DNA from 2 places in the Christensenella minuta genome. Region 2 is predicted to be linked to the other one. Evidence: riboswitches for the same ligand, from Rfam matches in the RefSeq annotation. Region 2 holds a riboswitch; the other holds the start of a gene.
What was found. A riboswitch is a leader RNA that binds a small molecule or an ion and turns the genes downstream of it on or off. The one in region 2 is predicted to bind cyclic di-GMP.
Positions count from the first base shown of each region.

Region 1: linked by a shared signal. The riboswitch ahead of B1H56_RS06740 (Ig-like domain-containing protein) and the one ahead of B1H56_RS10715 (MSCRAMM family protein) in region 2 are both predicted to bind cyclic di-GMP.

Region 1 covers NZ_CP029256.1:1,414,146-1,421,817, reverse strand. Annotated here, with positions in the region: gene fusA (elongation factor G) at 1-884, shown strand, start outside; gene tuf (elongation factor Tu) at 925-2,136, shown strand; cyclic di-GMP riboswitch class I at 2,333-2,414, shown strand; gene B1H56_RS06740 (Ig-like domain-containing protein) at 2,523-7,637, shown strand.
Region 2 covers NZ_CP029256.1:2,231,243-2,238,914, forward strand. Annotated here, with positions in the region: gene B1H56_RS10715 (MSCRAMM family protein) at 1-2,286, opposite strand, end outside; cyclic di-GMP riboswitch class I at 2,413-2,496, opposite strand; gene B1H56_RS10720 (TetR/AcrR family transcriptional regulator) at 2,788-3,468, shown strand; gene B1H56_RS10725 (TetR/AcrR family transcriptional regulator) at 3,482-4,078, shown strand; gene B1H56_RS10730 (adenosylcobinamide-GDP ribazoletransferase) at 4,155-4,916, shown strand; gene B1H56_RS10735 (GIY-YIG nuclease family protein) at 4,913-5,203, shown strand; gene B1H56_RS10740 (hypothetical protein) at 5,495-5,911, opposite strand; gene B1H56_RS10745 (cell division protein SepF) at 5,939-6,376, opposite strand; gene B1H56_RS10750 (C40 family peptidase) at 6,405-7,589, opposite strand; gene srtB (class B sortase) at 7,648-7,672, opposite strand, start outside.

The DNA.
Region 1 (7,672 bases), 820 kb from region 2:
TTGAAAACATGATATTTCCAGATCCGGTTATCCAGGTGGCGATTGAGCCGAAGACAAAGGCAGGTCAGGAAAAGATGTCGGTCGCGCTGCAGAAGCTGGCAGAAGAAGACCCGACATTCCGTGCCTATACGGATGAAGAGACGGGGCAGACGATCATCGCCGGTATGGGCGAGCTGCATTTGGAAATCATCGTAGACCGCATGCTCCGCGAATTCAAGGTGGAAGCGGCGGTAGGTAAGCCGCAGGTCGCTTACAGGGAAGCGATGACCAAGCCGGTCGATGTGGAAGGCAAATATGTCCGCCAGTCTGGTGGTAAAGGCCAGTATGGTCATTGTAAAATTCACGTTGAACCTCTGGAGCCCGGCAGCGGCTATGAGTTCGAGAATAAAATTGTTGGCGGCGCGATTCCGAAGGAATATATCCCGTCGATCGACGCAGGGATTCAGGAAGCGGCCAAGAGCGGTATTGTCGGCGGCTACGAAGTGGTAGACTTCAAGGTTACGCTGGTCGACGGTTCTTACCACGAAGTTGACTCCTCGGAAATGGCGTTCAAGATCGCGGGTTCCATGGCAATCAAGGAAGCGTTCGCGAAGGGCGGCAGCATTCTTTTGGAGCCGATGATGAAGGTCGAGGTGGTCGTTCCGGAAGAATACCTTGGCGACGTAATGGGAAATGTAAATTCCCGCCGCGGAAGGATCGAAGGAACGGAAGCGCGCGGCAGCGGACAGATTATCCGTGCAATGGTACCGCTTTCCGAGATGTTCGGCTATGCGACGGACCTGCGCTCGAGAACGCAGGGACGCGGACAGTTCACAATGCAGTTTGACCACTACGAACCGGTTCCGAAGAGCATGGTAGAGAAGATTACCGGGGAAAAGAAGTAATTTATAATAACGAAAGAAAAGAAATAAGGAGAAAAAAGCAATGGCAAAGGGTAAGTTTGAAAGAACGAAGCCGCATGTAAACATCGGAACGATCGGGCACGTGGACCACGGGAAAACGACGCTGACAGCGGCGATCACGATGGTGCTGGCAAAGAACGGCCAGGCGGAAGCGACGAAATATGATGAAATCGATAAGGCGCCGGAAGAAAAAGAGCGTGGGATCACGATCAATACGGCCCATGTGGAATATGAAACGGCAACGAGGCACTATGCGCACGTAGACTGCCCGGGACACGCGGACTATGTAAAGAACATGATAACGGGAGCGGCGCAGATGGACGGAGCGATCCTGGTGGTATCGGCGGCGGACGGCCCGATGCCGCAGACGCGGGAGCACATCCTGCTTGCGAGGCAGGTAGGGGTACCGTACATCATCGTCTACATGAACAAGACGGACCAGGTAGACGATCCGGAGCTTTTGGAGCTGGTAGAGATGGAGATCAGGGAGCTGCTTTCGGAGTACGACTTTCCGGGAGACGACACCCCGATCATAAAGGGAAGCGCGCTGAAGGCGCTGGAAGCAGCGCAGGCGTCGGACGACATAGCGGACAATCCGGACTGCCAGAGCATCTTCGAGCTGATGGAAGCGGTAGACACGTATATCCCGGAACCGGAAAGAGACATCGACAAGCCGTTCCTGATGCCGGTAGAGGACGTATTCTCGATCACGGGGCGCGGGACGGTAGCAACGGGGCGCGTGGAGAGAGGGACGGTAAAGGTACAGGACACGGTAGAGATCGTCGGACTGACGGACGAGAAGCGGAGCGTAGTGGTAACGGGCGTAGAAATGTTCCGGAAGCTGCTTGACGAAGCGATCACGGGAGACAACATCGGAGTACTTCTGAGGGGAGTGCAGAGGGACGAGATCGAAAGAGGGCAGGTATTGTCGAAGCCGGGATCGATCCATCCGCATACGCACTTCAACAGCAGCGTGTACGTGCTGAAGAAGGAAGAAGGAGGCCGCCACACGCCGTTCTTCAACGGATACCGTCCGCAGTTCTATTTCAGGACGACGGACGTAACGGGAGTGATCGAGCTTCCGGGTGGAACGGAAATGGTAATGCCTGGGGACAATATCGAGATGGAGATCAAGCTGATTACGCCGATTGCGATTGAAGAAGGACTTCGGTTCGCAATCCGCGAGGGAGGCCGAACGGTAGGCTCTGGGGTTGTATCCGGTGTGATCGAATAAGCGGCACCGCAGATAAAAGGAATGGCGCCTGCCATTCCTTTTTTTGTTGCGGCTTACTGCTATGGATGTTTTTGACGGAAGGCACGAAGCGCAAAAGGAGATAGCTGCAGAAATGCCCGGGATCCTTTTTATAAAGGCTTTTTAACGATTTTCTTTATTGACCTTTGGGAAAAAAGGAGTACAATGGGAATAGAATCATCTATAAAGGCAAACCTGCCGAAAGGTAGGGACGCAAAGCCAACGGATCTAAACGTAAGCAGGATGGCCGGGTTGCAGATTGGATATCTTCCCTCTAATCAAATACCCGAAAAGTAGGGTATTTTTTATTTGCCGTTGAAGAGCCGTGTCTGCACGTAAAATTAACCGATAGCAGGTAGGAAGCAATCATGAGAAAACAAGCGAGAAAACAGGGGAATGGAAAAAAACGGTGGATCGCGGCCCTGTTGGCCGTGGGAATGATATTCGGTCTGTTTGGAATATCGAGCGCCCAGCCGGACCAACCGGCGGCAAGCGCCGGAGAAGAAGCCGTACAAACGGCCAGCCCGACGGGATCCGGCATGCCGGAAGAAAGCAATTCGCCGGCGGAGAATGTTGCCGGTGCAACGCTTCAACCGGACGCGGCCGCAAATACTGAACCGCAGCCGGAAGTTTCAGAGGCTGCCGGCCCTTCCGATGTATTGCCGCTGGAGCGGGAACCGCAGCCGGTGCAGGCGCAAGCGGAAGATGAGTCCAGGGAAGCGGGACAAATCAACGCGATAGCGGAAGATCATACGAATCCGGATATCCTGACCGTTTGGATCGGGACGGATCCGGATCGCCTGGTACAGGCTGCTTCTTCTTTCAGCAGCAATACAGGCGCGAACATTTTTTATGGATTCAAAATGGATGAGCCTATGGCGCTCGGGCAGGATAAGGTCTACCTGAAGATCATGGCGAAAGACGGGTACGCGGAGAATATCAAAGGCAGCGCAGAGGTGAGCTTTCAAATAGGGAATGACAGCTATGACGCAGTTATAAAACTGGGTGAAGTTTTTGCGCTTGACGCAGCCTTTTTCAGGAGCATGGCGTATGGCGATTATGATTTGCTTCAGTTTACCGTCCCTTATGCGGAAGTCTGGGTAGAACGGTTTGTCGACAACGCTTTTATTTGGGAGCGGATGGAGGGAGCCTATACCTATAAAGGATATTTGAAGGATGTGTTCCAGCCATCCGAGGAGCCGGGAAGGACGGTTGAACTGACAGACTATATCGGGCTTTACAAGAGCGGCAATCCGAATGCTCCGGCAATAGAAATTTACCAAAGCGGGAATGCGGTAGGCGGCAGGATCGTCGGGGAATTAAGCGCGGATGGGGCGCAGGCGGAAAGCAGCGTGGCGGCGTTTTCTTCGCTGGGCAGCGACGGAAGCCTGATTGTTACCTTGCAGCTGGGATATGGCGTGAATGCCTATTTTACGGCAGGCACGGACGGAACGCTTACCAGCAAAGACGATTATGCATACCGGAAGGCCGCGGGAGAAACGGCGGGGATGTACACCGGGCTGATCCCCGCGGGAACCGTGTATGCCAAAGAGACAGCCAAGGTCATGCTTATCAGCGGCGGGACGCAGACCCCGTATTTTACGATACAGGAAGCGGTCGACGCAGCGGCAGACGGAGATACCATTGCGCTGCAGGCGGGAACTTACACGGAAAATGTTGCGCTTACCCGGGCCGTTACCCTTACGGGTCCGGAAGAGGGGGAAGCGGTGCTGACGGGGGGCGTTTCTCTGGACGGACCGTTTACGGATGGTTCGCGGACGACCATCAGAAGGCTCGTATTTAATACCAACGGCATCTATGCGAATTCGTGGGGAAGCCAGCCGAACCTTAGCAATATAACCATTGAAAACAATACGTTTGACGGGATCGCCTATACGATCCCAAATTGCGGCGCCTATTCCGCGATCCATTTCAATCTGGATCCGGCAAAACCCGTCAGTGATTTGGTGATTCAAAATAATACGATCACAAATGTAACAGGCGCAAATGCATCGGGAATTACCCTTTCGGATATTGCCGGTACGACGGTAATTGAAGGGAATACCATTGACGGCGTGAGCCTCAACTGCATCCAACTGCCAAGCAATGCGGCGGGGAGCGTAAGCATCCGGAATAATTATTTGAAAAACTGGGATGCGGATGTTGCCGGCGGCGGCAGAGCGATGCGCCTCGGAAATATGAACGCACAGGTCAGCATCAACGAAAACAGTATGGTACGGACGCTTGCGGCGGGCGAAGACGGCGCGGAAATTATCAAAGTAACCTCTGCCGCAAATAAGATCGACGCGGTTAAAAATTACTGGAATTCAGCGGCTCCCGATTTTGGAGCATGCCTCAATACAGCCGGATATTTTGATGCAAAGCCATACTATTCGGATGAAGCGCGCACGAAACTGGTAGAGTTTGCAGTAAAAAATGAGCGCACCGGAGAGGAATATGCGGCCCTTCAAACTGCCGTGAGCAAGGCGGAGGATGGCGATACGCTTCTCCTCGGAACTGACTGTACATTTGGTACGACCGAACAGACAGGCTATGATCCGGACGGGATTGGGTACGGACTTTATGGTAAAGTGCAAAGGGCGCTTACGATCCGCAGCGAGGGCGGCCCTTACACAATCCGTATGACAGGCTATATGCATATTCTGGCCAGCTTAACCCTTGAAAATGTCACGGTGGACGGCGAAAGCGGCGCCGGACGGGGCATCAGCATACGCAACGGGGCGACCCTGACGCTGAACAGCGGGGCGACATTGACCCGCGTCAATTATAGCTCGACCATAGGCGGCGTGCGCGCGGGGGACGACAGCTATCCGGGCGACGGCCCCGGCACGCTTGTAATGAATGCGGGTTCCTCCGTTGTGGATTTTCCGTTCGGCGGAGTGACGGTAGGAAAAGAAGGAACCTTTGTCATGAACGGCGGTATTATTTCAGGCAACGGATTCTCGAACAAGACGGCGGGCGGAAATGGCGTCTATGTAAAGGGCGGTACCTTTCAAATGAACCACGGTACCATTTCCGGCAATTACTGCGGAAATGGCGGCGGCGTTTACGTAAGCGGCGGCACCTTTACCATGGAAGACGGATTAATCACAGGAAACCAGTTTACCGGGAATGGAAACTGCAGCGGCGTTTATGTGAGCGGTACGGGCAGCACTTTTACGATGAACGGCGGGGAAATTTCCGGCAATGAGAAGGCCGGATGCGCAGGCATCTATGTAAGCGGTACGAACTGTACCTTAAACCTGGATAATGCAGTTATCAAAGACAATGTCGGAACAAACTACGGCGGAGTGCGTATGTCGGGCACCGGCACAGTGGTAAACATTTCGGGGAATACCCAGATTACCGGAAACACAAACAGGAGCGGCACGGCAAGCAACCTGATCGTTTCCAGCTCTGTGGCAGTCAATATTACAGACGATCTCATTGGGGCACGGATCGGCGTTACGCCGGCAAGCACCTCGAAGGGATCGGCGATCGTTACGGCGGCGGACCCGGCATGGCTTAATCCGGACGTATTCGTTCCGGACAAAGCGCTTGCTTCCGGCGTGTCGATCGTGCGGATCGGGAATAAACTGATGACGGGGATTGCTACGGAAGTAAGTGCGGCCGGTCTTGAACACGACAGCTTTATCGGCACGGACGCTCCCCCGGCGATCGTGATGAAAGAGCTTGCCGTCAGAACGGCGGCCGGCGTTCCTATAACAGCCGCAGGGACAAGCCTTGCTTATTATGCGGACAACAGCGGCGTACCGGGCGCGCGTCTTGAAAACGCGCCGGCGGGCGCAGGCACTTATTGGGTGCGGGCAATTTACGAGGGAAATACGAACGGCTATTATGGCGCAAGCGTCAGTGATGCGTACCGCTATCAAATCATTGCGGAGGTAGCTGTTTCCGGAATCAGCCTCGACAAGACGGAACTCATGCTCGAGAAAGGGGCACAGGCGCAGCTCACTGCAACGGTAACGCCGGAAAACGCGACGGACAAGACAGTTACATGGAGCACGTCGGATGCAGCCGTGGTGAAGGTCGAGAACGGGAAGCTGACTGCGGTTGGCGGAGGCACGGCGACGGTCAGCGCGTCGGCAGCCGATGGTAAAACGGCGGCATGCAGCGTGACGGTTACAGTACCTGTCTCCGGAATCAGCCTCGACAAGACGGAATTCATGCTCGAGAAAGGGGCACAGGTGCAGCTCGCTGCAACGGTAACGCCGGAAGACGCGACGGACAAGACGGTTACATGGAGCACATCGAACGGAGCGGTTGCAGCTGTAAACGGCGGCAAGATAACGGCAGCGGGCGGCGGCAGCGCGACCGTTACGGCAACGGCTGCAAACGGAAAGACGGCGGCTTGCAGGGTTACGGTGAGCGTTCCCCTGTCGAGCATCCGGATGAGTAATTCGGCAATTTCGCTTGATATGGGGACAAGAGGACTTTTGGTCGCGTTCCCGCAGCCGGAAGACGCGACGGACAAGAGTCTTGTGTGGAGTTCTTCCGACACAAATATCCTGACGGTCGACCAAACGGGCGGATTGCTGCCAGTTGCGCCCGGAACGGCAACAGTTACCGCCAGATCGGCAAACGGGAAAACAGCGTCCTGCACGGTTACGGTAGTAGCGCCGTCCAAGGTGAAACCTGCCGTCCCCGGCACAAATGACAAGGAAGCGGTTGTTGTGGAACCGGAAGTGAAAAACAACGTGCTCGATCCCGACACGATCAAGGAAGCCGTTTCAAATGCAAAACCGGAAGAAGCGGTAGTGGTAAAGGTAGATGTGAGGAACTCTGCGGACGCAAGGATCAGCGCGGGCGTCCTCGAAGAGGCAGCACGGTCGGCAGCGGACGGCGGAGCGAAGATGCTGGTACTGGCGGTGACAGACGGGAATGGGACTGTACTTGCATCCGCAGCGCTTGACCTGGCCAAAGTCGATCCGAAGAAATTACTGGATGTGAACTTTGGCTTTACCAACGAGGTGAGCGATGAAATAGCGCGGCTGGCAAAGGCGGCGGTGCCGGAGGACGCAAATATAATGTTTATCCACCTGGCGCATACCGGCGCGTTCCCATGCCCGGTGACCAGAGTAGATTATGTGGGCGGGAATTTCCGGCCGGGAAGTACGGTATACCTCTATTGGATCGGTCCCTCGGGCGGCCTTAGTGAAGAGCAGGAATTGGTGGTGGACGAGAACGGCTATATCATCTATACGATATCACATGCTTCGCCGTATGCGGTATCCGACCGGAAAATGAGGGCAATGGAGCAAGGCACTCCGGAGGACACCGGAGCCGGAACGAACGATGCGGACCATAAGCGGAACCCGGAACCCGGCAATGTAAAAACAGCCGCAGCAAAAACAGGCGATGAAAGCGACGACCTTCTTTACCTGTGGCTTGCCACGGCCATGGGCGCGGCGGTTACGGGAGGCGCGGCCTCCCTGGGGAAACGCCGCCGGGCAGGCAAATAAAAAAGCAGATGCTGAAAAGAGGGCGGAAGCGCCCT
Region 2 (7,672 bases):
CACATGCAGCAGGCCGTTTTCAAAGGTTGTTTTCCCTTCGCCGATTCCGTAGCCCTGCATGCTGTCGATTCCGTCCGTAACGTTCTCCACGCGGAATTTTTCGGCTGCGAACTCCCAGTCCGGCATGGGGAATTCATCCGTGATATCGTTTCCGGCCAGGTCGTTAATGCGCGTGGCCTCATTATATCCGGCCAGGTCGTCGCTCACGGTCACGCCGCCGAGGTTCGTCCCGTCGCCGTTTACGGTCACTGCATAGTGCATGTATCCCCTGTTTTCTCCGTCGTCAAACTCATAAGCCGCGGTTTTCGCAAGAATGTGGTTGGCGATCCATTTGTCTGCCGTATCCGTTGCGCCGTAGGAGGTTTCCCCCGCCGTAACGGAAAGGCTTGCGCTGTTGCTGTATTTATGCGCGATCCCATTTTCGGAAAAATAATTCAGGGCGCGCGTGCGGTATTCGATTGTAATATTGTCGATATAGTCTTCGGCCGTATCTTCCGCGGCCCCAAAGGTGAAGGTAATTTCTTTTCCGTTCACGCCCAATATGCCTTTGACTTCTTCGGGCGTAAGCTCCTGCGCGCCTTCGGGCCGCGCGGCATTGCGGATTACGGCGCTTCCTTCCACAAATTCCTGGTCGTCCGGGATTCTGTCCGCAACAACGGCCTGGTCGTAACGCTCCATCCGCGCGGAGGGTTTGATGCTCCAGCGAAGCTCACCGGCGGCATAATCGAACGCACCCGCGGTCTTTGCCACATGGACCGTATTGAATGCGGAGGAGACCGGGCCGACCCTTCCCTGCACCACATAGGGTTCGTCTCCGTCCCCAAAGGGCAGCCGCCCTTCCAGCGACGCGCTGTTTTCAAGCGTGGGAGATGCGCCGGTACCCACCCCGTTTTCTACCAGCGTCTCAAAGTGAAGGGTATATTTTCCGTTGATATCGCCCAGATAAACCACAAAGTGATTGTCGCTGTCAAGCGTAGCATAGGGCGTGCCCGGCAGCGGCGTGGGATTTACGGGAAGCTTTATTGCTTTCCCGCTGCCTATCTTTAACGTGGGCGACGCCTCGTCCAGTTTAAGGTCGGCGGAAAGCGTATCCCGTATGACTGCCCCGAGGATGGTATTCGGGGTGGGATTATCGTTCACTGTGATCGTCCAGCCCATCTTGTTGGCACTCACCTGTTCGCCCGTTTTATCGATCCTGCCCATAGGCACCGTCACTTCACCCACCGCCGTCCACTCAGCGTCCTGCGGCGGCGCAGCCGCGCCGTTTGACAGCTCCGCAGTGTTGGCCACGCGGGGAAGGGCAGCCTGACCGGCCGCCGTAAAGACGTCTTTTGTCACCTGTGTCACCACGCGAAGCGTTTGCGGCGCTTTGTCGTCCGCCCCGAAGGTATACGAAAACCCCTCCGCCGCAAAATCCGCGAGGAGTTCATAAGCGCCGTTTTTCTCGATCTCCGCAGAAACGAAGGACTGTCCCTCACCCGCCGTATCCGTCACCTTATAGCCCGCGAGGGACGCCCCGGGCGTTTTAGTTCCGACCTTTACCGTCCACGCGACCCGCCCGGTCTGCGGGTCGTATTCGCCTGTTTTCTCTACGCCGTCCGGTACGGATACCTTGGGGAAAAGCACTTCCACTCCCGTATCCCCCGACGGCGTCTTTTGCAGGGGGATGCCCACGCTTGTAGTGCTTCCCTGGCTCAGCACGCCGTTTTCCAGCATAAAATCGAGCAGGCAGCCGCCCGTGATGTCCATTGCGCCGGGGTTCCCGACGATTTCCCCGAAGGTCGCCGTCAGCACGCCGTCACGAATCTCATAGGTGGCGACAACCTGCCCGCCGCCTGTCATCTCCTTGGGTCCGGCGGTATCGCCTACCGTGAAGGCCGCCGGGAATTCAAAGCGGAACGTATCTCCCGGCGCGACGGACCGCTCATCCGCGTTTTTGAGGATACTGAAATCAAGGCGCAGCCGCAGCCCCCTGATATCTTCCGCTTTTACGCCCGAAAGATCGAATATCCCGTCCTTTTTCAAAACAGCGGCCGCTTCTCCCGCAGCATTCACATACCAAAACTCCGGGATGCTGAGGCCAAGCTGGTCAATGTCGTCGGTTTCGTCCTTCGGCGCATCCGGGGATGCGGCAAAGCCGCTGGTCTTAAATCCCGCAAGTTCCGGTCCTGCCGGGGCTTCCGGTTCCTCCGTCCGTGTTTCGGCCGCAACCGGCTCCTGCGAGGGACCGCTCCCGGCCGGCTCCTGCGCGTACGCGGCGCACGCCCCCGCAAAAACAGCGCACATAAGGAACAGGCAAACACCTTTCTTCAGCAGCCGCGGCCTCTTTTCTCCCGATCGCATCATTTTCCTCTTTCCGTTCCCTTTTCTGCCGATGGAACAAATTTGGACCGTTTCTTTTGAGCAGGCTCAAAAGGCAATCGGCTGCCGTGCTGCAAGCAGTTTAGGCCCCTGACTTTGCGTCGCCGTATTTCTACGGTTTTGCCCTGATCGCGCCGCATGCCTCTTCCGTTTCCGCGGGAGAATCCCTTATAGCGCATTCTTATACTTTTCTAAAAATGTATTATATCGGATCGCTCTTCCATTTTCAATATACAATGGTAACTTTTTTATCGTTCCCCGTCGTTCCCTCCCTGCGCCCATCCGTCCGTCCCGGTTGTCTCCCATGTAGAAAACGCAAGCTCTGTAGCCATTTTCGTTGATGATTTGGATTGTAACTTGCAGGCGAATATTGTATAATATAAAATTAACTGACCAAGGATTATCTGAATGGACGGGAGGCTTGTTTTGAAAAGCCGTGACACGAAAAAAGGATCATTACGTGACGAACTGATCCGGGCCGGGCTCGATTTCTTAAATGAGCACACCATGGACGAGTTTACTATGCGTAAAATGGCCGAACTGTGCCATGTAACCCCGCACGCGATTTATAATCATTTCCGGAATAAAGACGAATTCCTGAGCGCGGTCGGCGACCGGATTGAAAAAATGATTTCCGAATACTGTATGGACGCCCTATCAAGGGATTCCGCTGATTTTGCCGTCAAAATGAACCGGTTTGCCCAGGCATACCTGGTACTTTTTGAAAAATATCCGCACCACTTTCAAATATTGCTGAACCAGAACAGGGATCCCTACTACCTGATCGAATCCGACGGAAAAGAACTCTCTTACCTGGTGAAATATGCGGGAATGCCGAACCTGAAGGCATTGAATAAGCTCAGTACCCTTCCCGCCCCGCTCCTGAAGGGGATACTTAAGGTGGGAAAGGTAATGGAACATATCAAAAAGACTCCGCCCGGCCCTCCCGGGAAAAAACAAGAGTCTTCGGTGACGGAGGGGCAGATTCTGCTGCTCTGCTTTATTAACGGCCTGCAATACGCCCTGCACAGCGGATTCCTGCCGAAGGAAGGCCGTGACGAGGCGACGCTTTCCATGCTCCGCCTGCTGCTTGGCAGAATTCTATGAAAGGAGCGTCCCGATGGCTGCAAAGCGAACAAAAAGCCTCAAAGACCGCCTGATCGACGCGACGATCCGCGGGATCGAAAAAGTCGGCGTGGAGAACCTTTCCCTGCGCAAAATAGCCGCAGACTGCGGCGTGACGCACGCCACGGCCTATAAATATTTTGAAAACAAACAGGACCTGATCTCTGTATGCTGCGGCCGTATCGCCGTGCGGGTTCAAGCCTATCTCGCCCGTTCTATGCACGATGCGCCCGAACCTTATGTCGCGATGTGCAAATCCTATCTCCGTTACATGGTCAGGCACCCGCAGTTCCATGCCCTGCTTCACATGTCGCCGCTGACAAAGCAGGCCGGAGACCCGGTCATCCGGGCGCTGCCCGGCAGCCGTTACGCAGCCCAGTCGGAGATGATCCGGGATTTCCTTGGCCGCTGCGGCGTGCCTGCGGAAGAACAGTTTTCCCTCATACAGCTGATTTCCATCCTGCTGAACGGACTGATCGCCGTTCTCACCAGCCGGACAGCGGTTTACCAGGGAGACGACGTCTCAGAGCTGGTCGACGTGTTCGTGTTCGGTCCGCTCGGCCTCCATCCAAAGAACCTGCCGGGCGTGTGAGCCGCACGCCCTTTTTTTTTTGCGCCGCCAATGGTATGATGGAGTGAGAATTCCCGCAAAAGAAAGGCTTCCTGCCATGAAATCAGCGCTCGGCGGTCTTGCGACTGCATTTTCAATGTATTCCATATTGCCTATGCCCCAGCTTGGCTGGAGCCCGTCCACCATGAAATACGCCATGTGCTTTTTCCCGCTGGTTGGCGTGCTTTGCGGCATGGCTGCGTGGCTGTGGATATGGTTGTGCGGCGCTGCGGGTTTTGGTCCCGTGCTGTTTGCCGCCGTACTGACGCTGCTGCCCGTCATCCTGTCGGGCGGCATCCACCTCGACGGCCTGATCGATACGGGAGATGCGCTGGGTTCGCACCAAAGCCCGCAGCGCCGGCTGGATATCCTCAAAGATCCGCATGTGGGCGCGTTCGGCATAATCTTCTGTGCGGCCTGCCTCCTGCTTACTTTTGGCTTTGCCGTACAATTTTCCGCAAATCCTTCTGCGCCACTGGTGCTGTGCCTCGGCTATGTGCTCGCGCGCGGATACGCTTCATTTGCCATCGTCTCCTTGCGCCTCGCACGCAGCACCGGCCTTGCGCATGCCTTTGCGGACGGCGCAGACAGGAAGGCCGTGCGGGCGGTGAGCGTCGTGTGGACCGCCGCAGCCTCGGCCGCAATGATCCTGGCTGCTCCTCTCGCAGGGACCGCCGCAGCCTCGGCCGCCTTCCTGTGGTTCCTGATCTTCCGACACATCTGTTACGGCAAATTCGGCGGGCTGACCGGCGACCTTGCCGGGTTCCTGCTCTGTGTGACGGAGCTTATCGTGCTTGCGTGCGCGGCGGTGGCGGGATGAAGGGAATTTGCGTTTATATGCTTTTATGTGCGGACGGCACGCTATATACCGGCTGGACCAACGACATTGCCAGGCGCTTTGCTGCCCACCAGTCCGGCGCGGGCGCGAAATATACCAAACCCCGCCGTCCCGTGCGGCTCGCTTATGTCGAACCGGCTGCGACAAAGCAGGCCGCCATGAAGCGCGAATACGCAATCAAGCGCCTGTCCCGCAAGGAAAAGCTTGCACTGGCGGACGCGTGGGCAAGAAAGGACTGGCGCAAAGACGGCCCTGCGGGAGGAAACTAAACGGCCCTGCTGCAACAGGCGCCCCTGCGTCCGTTTTTTGTCTCCTGGTTCTATACGGCGGCTAATTATTCCCCATCCGCGAAGCTGCATATCTGCGTGGCCACGCTGCTTCCGTGCGCCGGAAGCCGTGTTTTTCACAGGACCCGGCGGTCTTTTCCCCCGCATGATGTTGATATAAAGGGATTTCCCATGCCATGTCCGCCGCTCCGGCAGGGCAGTCCTTTGCGCATATAAAAAGCTCCTGCCCCCTTGGGCAAGAGCTTTCGTCTTGTTTTGCTTTGCTGGCGCGCCTTATCCAACGACTTGGTAGGTGATGACCGTTTCCTGTCCGTCCACGAAATAGAAATCGATCAGGAGCGCTTTCCCATCGTCCGTCTGTTTCCCAATCTGGTAAGACTGCCCGGTTCCGTCGTTCTGCACCTCCTGCGTTACTATGAACCCGTCTTCGTTTACCAGCTTCGCAAGATAATTGTTGATGTCCTCTACGGTCACTTCGCCGTTGCCGTAGGTCACTATGGTTTTTTCGCCGTCAGTCCCCGTGCTCTTGGACGTTCCCGTAATCGGCCGCTCCCCTGCGACGGAATACAGCGTGACGACTTTCTGTCCTCCTACTTCGACAGTTTCCGCCGTCTGCGGCATACAGCCCGTAGCCACTGCAAGCATGGCCGCCACAAGGACCATCATGACCAACATTTTCCTTTTCTTCATACTCCTGTTCCTTTCCTCCCTGATCTATTACCAATTCAATTTCGTTTTTGCATCAAAATTCCCGCCGTCCGTTTCAACTTCTACCTCCGCGGGCACGGCAATGAAAAGGGTAGGCGTCACCCAGTTGATCTGTCCTTTCAGGGCATAGGCCGCCCCGCCTACAAAATCGGCGATGCGCTGTGCCGTTCCGTTTTCCAGTCCATCTACATTGACGACGGCCTGCCTGCCGTATTCGAGGTCCATCGCGATCTCCCGGGCGTCTTCATATTCCTTTGGCTCGTAGATGAGAATCTTCGTTTCCCCGTCGTACATACGGATAATTTTGCCCTTTTCCTTTTTCCCGGAACGTACGCGCTCCCGCGGCCCTGCCTGAACCGTCTCCTCATAACCGCCTTCGCCGTATGCGGCGGCTGGTGCTTCCTCAAATCCGATTGCGTTTAAAAACCTGTTGCCAAACCTTCCCATATACGTTCTCCTTGCTTGATTTAATCCGTCAGTTGACTGTCCACCCATTGAGGATCGCTCCTTCATAGGCCTGTTCTTCCGTCAACATTAACGGTAACCCGTTTGGCGCGGTTGAAACCTTGATTTTCGCTTCTTCCTGCTGATTGTGAGCGGTTTCCCGCCCGTCCAGATACGCCAGGCGGCGGACATAACAAAAGCCCGAGCCTTCAAGGGAACTAATAACGACATTGTTTTTGGAGGAAGAGCAGTGGGCCACAAGCGTCGCCCCTTCCTCGTCTGTGCCGACGAGAATGCCGACATGATTGATCCCCGCATCCTGCGGGTTTTTATAAAATACGATATCTCCCGGCTGTGCTTCTTCCCATGGGATCTCATAGGAATGCGCCCACTGGCCCGCCGTACCGTAGCCAATTTGATTGGTCAGGCCGGCCTTGTCAAACGGCCATGCCGGATTTTGCTGCGCGGTAAAGGATTCCTCCGCATTGAGCATGCACCAGAGCACGTATCCGCTGCAATCCAGGCCGTAGGACCGGATGGTCCCCGTCTGGCTGCTGCCCGCGCTGCCCACGACCGCGTCGTTACCCCAGCGTACATCCCAGCCGCTCGCCGTGCTTTTGCCGCCCCAGAAATAATTTACCCTGCCCACGAGAGAGTATGCTTTGAGGACGATCTCCCGGCGGTAAGGGCCGAGGCCGGCCGGCAGGTTTTTTTCGATCTTCTCCAGCTGCTTTTCCGTAAGTGCCAGCGTATCGTCATTCCCCTTTGCGGAAATATCCGAGAGAAAAACGGCGGGAACGTCATAGCCCGGTGTTTCATCCCGGCTGCCTTCCGCAGGAGCAAGCGCCTGCGTTTCGTCCTGCGGCGCGGGTGCATCCGGCTGCCGCTCTGCCGGGGGTTCCTCCGGTTCCGGCTGTGCCGTCTCTGCCGGAACGTTTTCTGCAGGCAAAGAGGGCTCCGGGGCGTTCGATTCAGCCGCGGATGGGGTGGGTTCCGGCGTTTCGGACGCCTCCGGGGCGGAAGTGGGCAGCGTGGGTTCCGGATTTGGTTCCACGGATGGCTCTTCCGCCGACGGTTCCTGCACCGCCGGTTCAGCTGCAGCTGCCGGCTGGCTTTCTTCCGCCGACGGTTCCTGCGCCGCCACCGTCACCGCCATAGCCAGCATCATAATTCCTGCCACCACGACTGCCAGTATCCCCCTAAACTTTTTCTTCATTGCTTTCACAAAATTTACCTTGACCTTTCTTAATCTTTTTTATCCATGCTGCCGGCCGTCAAATTTCCGACAGCTTCCCCACC